2 regions of the Salicola sp. AFF1 genome follow, and region 1 is predicted to be linked to the other one. Evidence: riboswitches for the same ligand, from Rfam matches in the RefSeq annotation. Region 1 holds a riboswitch; the other holds the start of a gene.
The links. Region 1 has a riboswitch for thiamine pyrophosphate ahead of thiC (phosphomethylpyrimidine synthase ThiC). Riboswitches for the same ligand answer to the same signal wherever they lie in the genome.
Positions count from the first base shown of each region.

Region 2: linked by a shared signal. The riboswitch ahead of AC1RQI_RS13460 (sodium:solute symporter family transporter) and the one ahead of thiC (phosphomethylpyrimidine synthase ThiC) in region 1 are both predicted to bind thiamine pyrophosphate.

Region 1 covers NZ_JBXAYL010000001.1:121,254-126,422, forward strand. The annotation lists gene waaA (lipid IV(A) 3-deoxy-D-manno-octulosonic acid transferase) at 1-946, shown strand, start outside; gene AC1RQI_RS00645 (TolC family outer membrane protein) at 915-2,336, opposite strand; TPP riboswitch at 2,424-2,546, shown strand; gene thiC (phosphomethylpyrimidine synthase ThiC) at 2,630-4,423, shown strand; gene AC1RQI_RS00655 (NUDIX domain-containing protein) at 4,440-5,066, shown strand; gene AC1RQI_RS00660 (DUF1249 domain-containing protein) at 5,066-5,169, shown strand, end outside.
Region 2 covers NZ_JBXAYL010000022.1:46,622-51,790, reverse strand. The annotation lists gene AC1RQI_RS13465 (protein adenylyltransferase SelO) at 1-1,186, opposite strand, end outside; gene AC1RQI_RS13460 (sodium:solute symporter family transporter) at 1,287-2,675, opposite strand; TPP riboswitch at 2,664-2,772, opposite strand; gene AC1RQI_RS13455 (protein adenylyltransferase SelO family protein) at 2,772-3,620, opposite strand; gene AC1RQI_RS13450 (MarR family winged helix-turn-helix transcriptional regulator) at 4,077-4,646, shown strand; gene AC1RQI_RS13445 (LysR family transcriptional regulator) at 4,659-5,169, opposite strand, start outside.

The sequences.
Region 1 (5,169 bases):
GCCGCACATGGTGAACCGCTTCCTGCGCCGGATGGATCCCGCCATTCTGGTGATCATGGAAACGGAGGTCTGGCCGAATCTTGTTCATGGCTGTGCGCACCGGCAGGTGCCGGTTATCCTGGCCAATGCCCGGCTTTCGGAGAAGTCCGCTGCCGGCTATGCACGGGTAGCGCCCCTGTCACTCCCGGCCTTTGATGAACTGGACTGGATAGCCGCCCAGGCGGAACCGGACGCGCGCCGGTTTGTGGAGCTGGGGGCGAAACGGGCGCGGGTGACGGTAACGGGCTCCATCAAGTACGACGTGAGCATTCCGGAGACCGTTTGCGGTGAGGCTGCGGCCCAGCGGGCTGCCTTTGGAGAGAATCGCCTGGTCTGGATCGCCGCGAGTACCCACGAGGGCGAGGATGGCCCTCTGCTGGACGCACACCAGCGCCTTCTGGCGCGTGATCCGGAGGCCTTGCTCGTCCTGGTGCCACGCCACCCCGAACGCTTCGGGGCGGTGGCCCGGCTTATCGCGGACAAGGGGCTGACGGTGGCGCGTCGCGCGGCGGGTGACGACCCGGCGGCTGCGCAGGTCTATCTGGCGGATACCATGGGTGAACTGTTGATGCTGTTTGGCTGTGCGGACGCAGCTTTTATTGGCGGTTCATTCATTGAGCGTGGGGGCCACAACCCGCTGGAGGCGGCTGCCTGGTCGTTGCCCGTGCTGACCGGCCCGCATGTGTTCAATTTTGCCAGTATTTTTGAGCACCTTGCTGATGAGCAGGCAGTGCGTTTTGTCGATAGTACCGATGCCCTGGCTGCCGCCCTTGAGGAGCTGGCGGGCGATGCCTCGGCCAGGGCGTCGCTTGGCAAGCGGGCCCGGGCCGTTGTGGATGCCAACCAGGGAGCGGTAACGCGCCTGGTGGAGGGAATCAGTTCCCGTCTTCCTGCTCCTCCCGGGTAACCTGGCGTGCCAGGCGCTCAATGCCGGGCGCCGTAGCGCTCAACCAGCGGTCGAGGCGCTGCAGGTTCTGCGGGCTCAGGGTGCCGGCGACCTGCTTCAGGCGCAGCGTGTTGAGCACATAGTCGTAGCGGGCATTGGCGTAATCCCGAAGGGCCACGTAGTAGTTCTGTTCCGCGTCCAGTACTTCCACAATATTCCGGGTGCCCACGTCATAGCCCGCCCGGGTGGCTTCGAGTGCACTGCGGCTGGAGACAATGGTCTGGCGCTGGGCCTCGATGGTCTGGATGTTGGTGGTGATGCGACGGAACAGAGAGCGGGCATCCAGCCGCACGTTGCGCCGGACGGTATCCAGCTCCCGTTGCGCCTTGTCCGTCTCTGAGCGCACCCGCCGGACGCCGGCCTGGGTGCCGCCGCCGCTGTACAGCGGAATGTTCAGGGACAGACCCACGGTGGTGTCAGTCCGGGGGTAGTCTTCCATCGGGTTAGTGGGCCGGGGTGGCGCGCCGCCTCCGGGCGCGCCACCGGCGGCCGGGAGATCAAAGTTGGTGTCCTGATGCTGACGCTGGACCTTCGCGAACAGGTCCAGCGTGGGCAGATGCTCGGAGCGCGCCGCGCTGAGTTTCTCGCGGGTGGCTTCCACGGTGAGCTGCTGCGCCTTGAGTTCCCAGTTCTGTTCCAGTGCGGTCTGTGCCCAGGCCTTGGGGCTGTCTGGATCCGGGCTGCTGATGGGGAAGTCGGTCTCCAGGCGTTCCAGTGAGTCCGGGAACTGGCCGGTCAGCCTTGCCAGGCTTTCACGTTCAATGTCCAGCTGGCTCTTGGCGGCGATGCGCTGGGAGCGGCTGGCGTCGTAGCCGGCACGGGCTTCTTCCACCTCGGTAGTGGCCACAAGCCCCACGTCATAGCGTTCCTTGGCCTGTTCCCACTGGCGCCGGAGCGCTGCTTCCTGAGCCTGGGCGGTGTCCAGTTCGTCCTTGGCGCGAAGGACGTTGAAGTATTGTTCCGCAACCTTGAGCATCAGGCCCTGCTCGGCGCGTGACAGCTCCGCGGCCGCCACCTCGCTCTGCTTCTGGCTGGCCTGGAAGCCGTACCAGGCATTGGCCCGGAACAGGGGCTGGTTGAGCTCCAGGCCGTATTGGTGACTGGTGACGTCCCCATCCACGGTGTTGACTTCGGTATAGGTGGATTGGGCAGAGGCGTCCAGCTGGGGCAGCAGCGGGGCCCTGGACTCATCCACGGCCGCTTCCCTGGCCTGCCGGGCGGCCCGGGCGGCGGCCAGGTCTGAATCGTACGACAGGGCCTGTTGGTAGACGTCCATCAGCCCTTCGCCATAGGCATGGGTTGTGGGGAGCAGCAGGGCCGCCATCAGTACTGGAAGAGCGCGCGCTTTCATTGGTTCCCTCAAGCGTTGATCAGGGTGGGTCGTGACCGGCGGTCACCATTATGGACAAGTTGCCGGGCAATCTCTAGACTCGAATGGACTGTCTTGACGGGGTGCCGGAGACGGGGCGGCTTGTGCCGCCGCGCCGGCTGAGATTGCGAATGCAGAACCCGCAGACCTGATCCGGTTAGCACCGGCGTAGGGATCGAGACAAGCGTGCCACTGGTGTAACGCGTGAATCTTTCCTAACAGATCTGCTTCTGCGTTCTCCCGTCCGTTCAACCACCAACGGAGGAGAACCATCCATGAGCCCATCCGATCAGCTTCTGAGCGAGAACGAGCGCGTTAACGACGCGACCATTGACCAGTTGCCGGCATCGCGCAAGGTGTACGTGTCGGGCAGCCGTCCGGACCTGCGTGTTCCCATGCGTGAGATCCAGCTCAGCCCGACCGATACGGCCGAGGGGCCGCAGCCCAATGACCCGGTACAGGTGTATGACACGTCCGGCCCCTATACGGACCCGGAAACCACCATTGACCTGCGCCAGGGGCTGACGCCGTTGCGCGCCAGCTGGATTGAGGAACGGGGTGATACGCAACAGCTGCCTGAGTTCAGTTCTGAAACCACACGCCAGCGTCTACGCGATCCCAGGCGGGATGCTTTCCGCTTCGGCCGCCCGCCCAAGCCCAGGGTGGCCAGTGAAGGGGGGAACGTCAGCCAGATGCACTATGCCCGCCAGGGCATCGTGACACCGGAGATGGAGTTCATTGCCATTCGGGAGGGCGTCAGCGCGGCGTTCGTGCGCGATGAAGTGGCCCGGGGGCGCGCCATCATTCCGAACAATATCAACCACCCTGAATCCGAGCCCATGATCATTGGCCGCAACTTCCTGGTGAAGGTCAACGCCAACATCGGTAACTCGGCGGTGACCTCGTCGATCGAGGAAGAGGTGGGCAAGCTGACCTGGGCGATCCGCTGGGGCGCGGACACCATCATGGATCTCTCGACCGGCAAGGACATCCACGAAACCCGCGAATGGCTGCTGCGTAATTCGCCGGTTCCGGTGGGGACGGTGCCCATCTACCAGGCCCTGGAGAAAGTGGATGGCGTGGCCGAGGACCTGACCTGGGAACTGTTCCGGGATACGCTGATCGAGCAGGCGGAGCAGGGCGTGGATTATTTCACCATCCATGCTGGGGTACGCCTCCACCATGTGCCCATGACGGCGGAGCGGACCACCGGCATTGTGTCTCGTGGTGGCTCCATCATGGCCAAGTGGTGTCTGGCGCGCCATGAAGAGAGCTTCCTTTACACCCACTTCCGGGAAATCTGCGAGATCATGAAGGCCTATGACGTGGCCTTTTCGCTGGGGGATGGTTTGCGCCCGGGTTCCATCGCGGATGCCAATGACCGCTCCCAGTTCGCCGAGCTGGAGACACTGGGGGAACTGACCAAGATTGCCTGGGAGTATGACGTCCAGTGCATGATCGAAGGCCCGGGCCATGTGCCCATGCACCTGATCCAGGAGAACATGGAGCGCCAGCTGGCGTGCTGTGACGAGGCCCCCTTCTACACACTGGGGCCGCTGACAACCGACATTGCGCCGGGCTATGATCACATCACCTCCGGGATTGGCGCCGCCATGATCGGCTGGTATGGTTGCGCCATGCTCTGCTACGTGACGCCAAAAGAGCATCTGGGCCTGCCCAACCGGGAGGATGTTAAGGAAGGGTTGATGGCCTACCGGATTGCGGCGCACGCGGCAGACCTGGCCAAGGGCCACCCCGGAGCCCAGCGGCGGGATGACGCGCTTTCGAAGGCACGTTTCGAATTCCGCTGGGAAGACCAGTTCAACCTCGGGCTGGACCCGGAACGGGCCCGTGCCTATCACGATGAAACCCTGCCCAAGGATTCGGCGAAGGTGGCGCACTTCTGCTCCATGTGCGGGCCCAAGTTCTGCTCCATGAAAATCTCGCAGGAAGTGCGTGACTACGCGCGGGAGCATGGCCTGACCGAGGAAGCGGCGTTGCAGGAAGGAATGGCGGATAAGTCCGCGGAGTTCCGCGAGCAGGGAGGGGATCTGTACCACGAAGTATGAGCGCAGTGAGGCCCTGATGGGAGAGCTGGACAGTACCTTCAACCATGACGATGTCACCCTCGAATCCGATGAGGTGCTCTATCAGGGCTTCTTCCAGCTGCGTGGGCTGAGGTTCCGCCACCGGCTTTTCAGTGGTGGCTGGAGCCCCTCCATGCACCGTGAAATCTTCTGGCGCGAGAACTGCACCTGTGTGCTGCCCTATGATCCCTGGCGGGATGAGGTGGTGCTGCTGGAGCAGTTTCGGGCTGGTGCCCTGGGTCGCCAGGCCTCGCCCTGGTTGCTGGAGGTGGTCGCTGGCATCAATGAGCGTGGAGATGATGGCGAAACCACCGCCCGGCGTGAAGCGCAGGAGGAAGTGGGGCTGACCCTCGGGCGTGTGGAGCGGATCTGCGACTATCTGGCCTCCCCCGGCGGTACCAACGAGCTTGTGCACCTTTACGCGGGCTGCGTGGATGCGCAAGGCGCTGGCGGTATCCACGGCCTTGAGCATGAAAACGAGGATATCCGCGTACAGCCGCTGGCCTTCGAGACGGCGATGACGGGATTGCGTTCAGGCCGCATCTGGAATGCGCCGGCCATCATGGCCCTGCAGTGGCTGGCCCTGAACCGGGAGCGGCTGCGGTATGAATGGGGGGCTGGCTGATGGCGCAGGGGTATGTGCCGGACCTGACCCGCTTTGCGGCGGTGTGCGAGGCCAACTACCATCGGCTCAGCCACCTGGAGCGCCTGGGCACCGACCCGGACAC
Region 2 (5,169 bases), on a different contig from region 1:
TGGGGAACGCTCGTTCGATCTGATCGAGTTGCCAGAGATGATCCTGGTTCCCCGCCAGCAGTGGACGCAAGGCGGAGCAAAAGCTCTGGAAGTTACGGTGCGCTGCCTCGGGTTGATTCAGGAACGAGAAGTGATCGCCGCCACCGGTCCAGGGCTGATAGTACGGATCAAAAACCTCGCAGAAGCCGAAAGGCCCATAGTCCAGCGTGAAGCCACCGGCCGCGCAGTTGTCACTGTTGAAGTTGCCCTGGCAGTAGCCGACCCGGATCCAGTTGGCGATAAGAGCCGTGAGCCGACTGCGGAACTCGCGCGCAAGCGACAGCACTTTCTGGGGTAGATCGAGCTCATGATCGATAACCTCCCCATACTCCGTGCCAATCAAGTGCAACACGATCTTTTCGAGCTCTTCCATCGCGTGTGGATGCTCATTCCTGCGGGCACGACGGCTGAACAGCTCCAGTTGGCCCACCCGGATGAACGAGGGAGCAACCCGGGTGGTGATCGCCACTGGCTCGGCAATAACCGTATCCGGCTCTGTCGAGCGTGAGCCGCCCGAGTACCACGGCCGCCTGACCGTTTCAGTTTTCGAAACATACAGGCTCAGGGATCGCGACGTGGGAACGCCGAGCGCATGCATATGTTCCTGTGCCAGGAACTCCCGCGCACTCGAACGAAGAACAGCACGACCGTCTGCACCCCGGCAGTAAGGCGTCCGGCCCGCCCCTTTAAGCTGCATTTCCCAGCGTTGTCCCTCGATGACGAGCTCCACGACGGAAATGGCTCGACCGTCGCCGTAACCATTTCCGGTCTGGAAGGGGCACTGCTGGACCAATTCAGTGCCATAGATGGAAAGGGCATAACCACAGGCCCAGCCGACCTTTCTCATCGACTCCGGAACGGGCGTGATGTCGCCTGAAAAAAGAGAGACGAAGTCGGCAGATTGCGCCATGCTGTCGGCGAAGCCCAGCTCGCGAAACAGGTCCTTGCTGTGGGCAACGTATTCCGGGTCCTTAATCGGCGTGGGGGTAACCGGCACATAATGACCCCTGAAGACCTGGCGCGGCTCATGGTCCTTCCCGCTGGCGTTCGCTTCCGGGTCGGCGTTGAGTCGGTCCATGAACGAGTAATCCGTCACCTGTGCGAGGTCATTGAGGCTCGCAACGGTGAATGAGGTTTGTTCGGCCACCTTATCGCCCCTATTCATGCAAAACGTGTTGCCGGTCAATCAGGCTTGTGAGGCATAACCGGACGTGTTTTTTTAGTGTCGTATCGACATCAAAAGCCTGTCAATGCGGGTCTGAAGCCCCCGTCGGGCGCAGCAAGGCGATGAGCACACTTACGCCAGTCGATGCCAGCAATGCGCCCAGGAAAGGCCCCAGTGTTGGCACACTATCCGGGAAACTCGCCGCCAATACGCCGCCGGTAAGGCTGCCTGTTGTGACCCAACCCGGCAGTATTGCCCCAAGAAGACCAGCCACGCCGCCAGCCAGAGCCGCCAGGGCGGACATGCGCCGCCAGGGCCCGAGCAACACCGGCATCACGATTGCCGCACACAGCAGATCAGCAATCAGAAACAGACGGAGTACTGAAAACCCCTGGAGACCCACCCAGACGACGGGCACCATCAGCAAAACGGTGATCCACTGCGCGCCACGCATCGACAGCCCCTTGCGACCGGTGCTGGCGACTGCCATGGAGGCAATGGCGTTCTGCAGGGTATCCACACTGGAGGCGACAAGGGTTACCGCCAATACAAGCGCCGGCAGGCTCAGCCAACCCGGGGCCGCCGAAACGAGGGCAAAAAACGGGATGGGCGGCTCGCCCAGCGATAACGCCTGCATGGCCGCCAGCATCCCCAGTCCGCCGACGATCATCACCACGACCAGGGTGGCAACGGCGCCAAAGAGGGCGCCACGCCCCAGAGCCCGATCATTCTCGGCGGCCCAGACCCGCTGCCAATAGCCCTGATGGAACAGATTGGCCGCAGTGACCGCAATCACCAGAGTAACCCCCACCGAGAGCGCGCTTCCCATGGGCGCCGAAGGCATTGTCGCTTCCGGCGGCAAAGGCGGGAGCCCCCACCACGCCACCGCGGCCACGAGCAGCAACAGCGCCAGAAGCAACCAGGCCTGCCAGCGATCCGTTGCCATACTGGCGCGTAACCCGCCCAGGGTTGTGTAGACAAGTGTGACCAGGGCAATACCGATGATAATCAGTGACGGATCAACGTCGGAAAGCAGTCCGGCAATGGAACCGATGGCGGTCAGTTCGGCTGCCAGGAAACAGGCCATATAGGCAACCGAGACAAGGGCGACCCACCGGCGCACACCGGGGCCGTAACAGGCCTCGGCAAACTCACTGATGCTGCGCCCTTCGGGCAGGCGCCTTCGGATCGCTGGCCCATAAAGCCCCAGAACGACAAAGGGCAGCGCGGCGCCAATCGCGTAACCAGCCAACCCAACCGGACCCACGAATGCTGCAATCTCCGGTGGCGCAAAAAGAATCCAGGCCCCCATGCTTGATGCAAGAAACGAGAGCCCAATCGCCTGAGTCCCCTGGGAGTTGCGGGCCGTCACATAGTCATCAAGGCGGATACCCGCCCGGCTTGCGCGCAGACCGAGCGTCCCAAAAAGCGCCAGTGCCGCACCGAGCACGGCCAACGTCAGATAAGTCATTCGCACTTCCTCCGCCGGTATCAACCGGATCAGGTTCCAGGGTCGGCGTTTTACCCTCTCAGCCCCGCATTGTCGCGAGGCTCCCCTGGCGACAGATTAATAAGGTTTGAAACTAGGGTCCCTGTCACCGGCCAACGTCTGGCCCGCATAGGCTGTCAGAAATCGATCGATTGACGACCGGTCACCCCCTACAACCTCCTCAACGGTTGCTGACAACGTGCGCGGTCTGGGAATGCCTCTGGTGAGCTCGACCGCGGGGCGCTGTAGATAGCTAATGCGATGCTGCTCATAGCGGTTGAAAAAGTGATCCAGACGCCCCTGTATGCGGCTGCCGCTGCCTTTTCCCTCAAGCCTGGTTAATGGCCGCAGGATGTTGGCAAACCGGCACAGGTTCCAATGGGCGGCGATGGGTTGAGCGGAAAACGCATAACGGCCTGTTGCGTCCAAGGGGTGCCTGATCCGATCGGGGTCATGGTTGTCCATGAACCCCGACCAGGGGGTCAGGGACACGCCACCATCAACCGCTGTCAGGTGCGTATCGAGTTTGCTGTGGATGAAACCGATGCTTGCCCACTGTGCCATCGTCACAGCAAGCTGATCGCAGACGTTTTCAAAAAGCGCTGTGTAGGGTGTATCGCTATTGATCAGAGTGGGATCGATCCGAGCAATGGCATAATCGGCAAGACGCTCAAGCTCCGCCACCCCCAGTTTCCTGGAGGCGTACTCAAACGCGCCGATGGTCAACGGTGACTCGTCAGTCTTGATGACCGATGCACGAGCCTGATCCAGGCCTTCACTCGTATTGTCATAGGCAACCGCGAGTATCCGCGGCGCTTTAACCCCCATCGCGCTGAGCACTTCCCCCATTAAAAGCTGATGTAAGCCGTTTCTGACTGAGAGTGCAGCGCCAGCCGACTCATGATCACTGTCTTCGCGCTGCTGCAATGACAGGTCGCACCGCTGGAAGCAACGATCAATATGCTCGCCCAGAGCAATCTCAGCCGTGGCTCCATGGCGTGGCTCGGGGGCACCCCAGGGCCGTTGTGCGACGTTGCGTCTGATGGGCCGGGCACCAAATGGTACCCGGTGGCCACTGGCAAATGCCGTGATCAGCTCCCGCGGTTGGTCACCAAGACCGAGTGCCTCGGCAAGCGGGGCGTTAAACCACAGCAGCTCAGGCTCCGCCAAGGGTTCCGGATCCGCCGGGCTGTACATCACCTTTGGCAGCCGAGCGTAACTGTTATCCAGTGCCAGGCCCGGCCATACAGCCCTAGCATCACCCGATTGCAGGTTATGACTGCTGACAGAATTCATGAACAATCCCGCTGTCTAGTTTTGCATCGACATTAATTGGGCGGTGAGACTTTTGTCAATCTGATGTCGTTTCGCTACCATTAACGTATGAGTGACAACGCCAGCGCCATCATTGCCGACCGGATCATCCATCTCGCCTGGCAGAGCCACAGCTCTGAGGATGGCCGCGAGTGTGAACTGAGTGGCGCCCAGTGGGCCGCCGTCCGGTTTCTCGCACGTTCGAATGCGATATCGCGCAAACCGTCGGCCTTTGCCGAATTTCACGGAACCACCCGCGGCACGGCCTCGCAGACGCTGAAATCACTCGAATCGGCAGGGCTGGCGAAGCGGGAAAAGGACAGCCGCGATGGCCGGAGCGTGCGCTTCTCGCTGACTGAAGCCGGTGACAATATGGCGCTCAATGACCCGGTTCTCCGTCTTAAAAATGCGGTTCAGGACCTACCTGAAGATCAGAGGCAGTCTCTGGGACAGATCATTCAACAGCTTGCCACCACTCTCTCGGAGAAAGGCGGTCATCATTGCTTTGGATGCTGTCATGACTGCGTCCACTTTACTCCCAACACACAGGAGACGGATGAAGGCATCTGCCGACTGGACGATCAGGCGTTGCCCGTGGACGATCCCAGCGCGCTCTGCGTCTACTTCGAACCAGACTGAAAGCGGAACGGTCTAGCCCGAAAACGCCTCATCCAGAAGCGATAATATCCACTGCTGCAACGGATCCTGGCTGGTACGGGGATGCCAGGCGGCAATCACATCGAAACAAGGGGGCGACTCCTCCAGCTCAATGGGGCGTACCAGCGGATGGGGCAGGATCCTTGAGGGCAGGAAGGCAACGCAGTCACTGGATGCCACACAGGTTGGCGCCGCCGAGAAGCTCGGCACCGACATCACGATATTGCGCCTGTAGCCCTTGCGGGCAAACCAGTCATCAGCCGATCCCACGAGGTTGGCCCGCGTCGGGGAGACGATCAGCTGGGGCAGTTCGGCAATATCCCCAATGGTCAGCTTCTGCTCGTGAAGCGGCGAGTCATTGCCCGCCACACAGATGTGGTACTCCGAGAACAACAGCTTGGTCTGGCAGCTGTCCGGCGCGAAATCCGGGAACGTCAGGGCCAGATCCAGCTCTCCGGAAGCCAGCATCGCATTCAGGCGATCGCTCTCGAAATCCCTGACGATC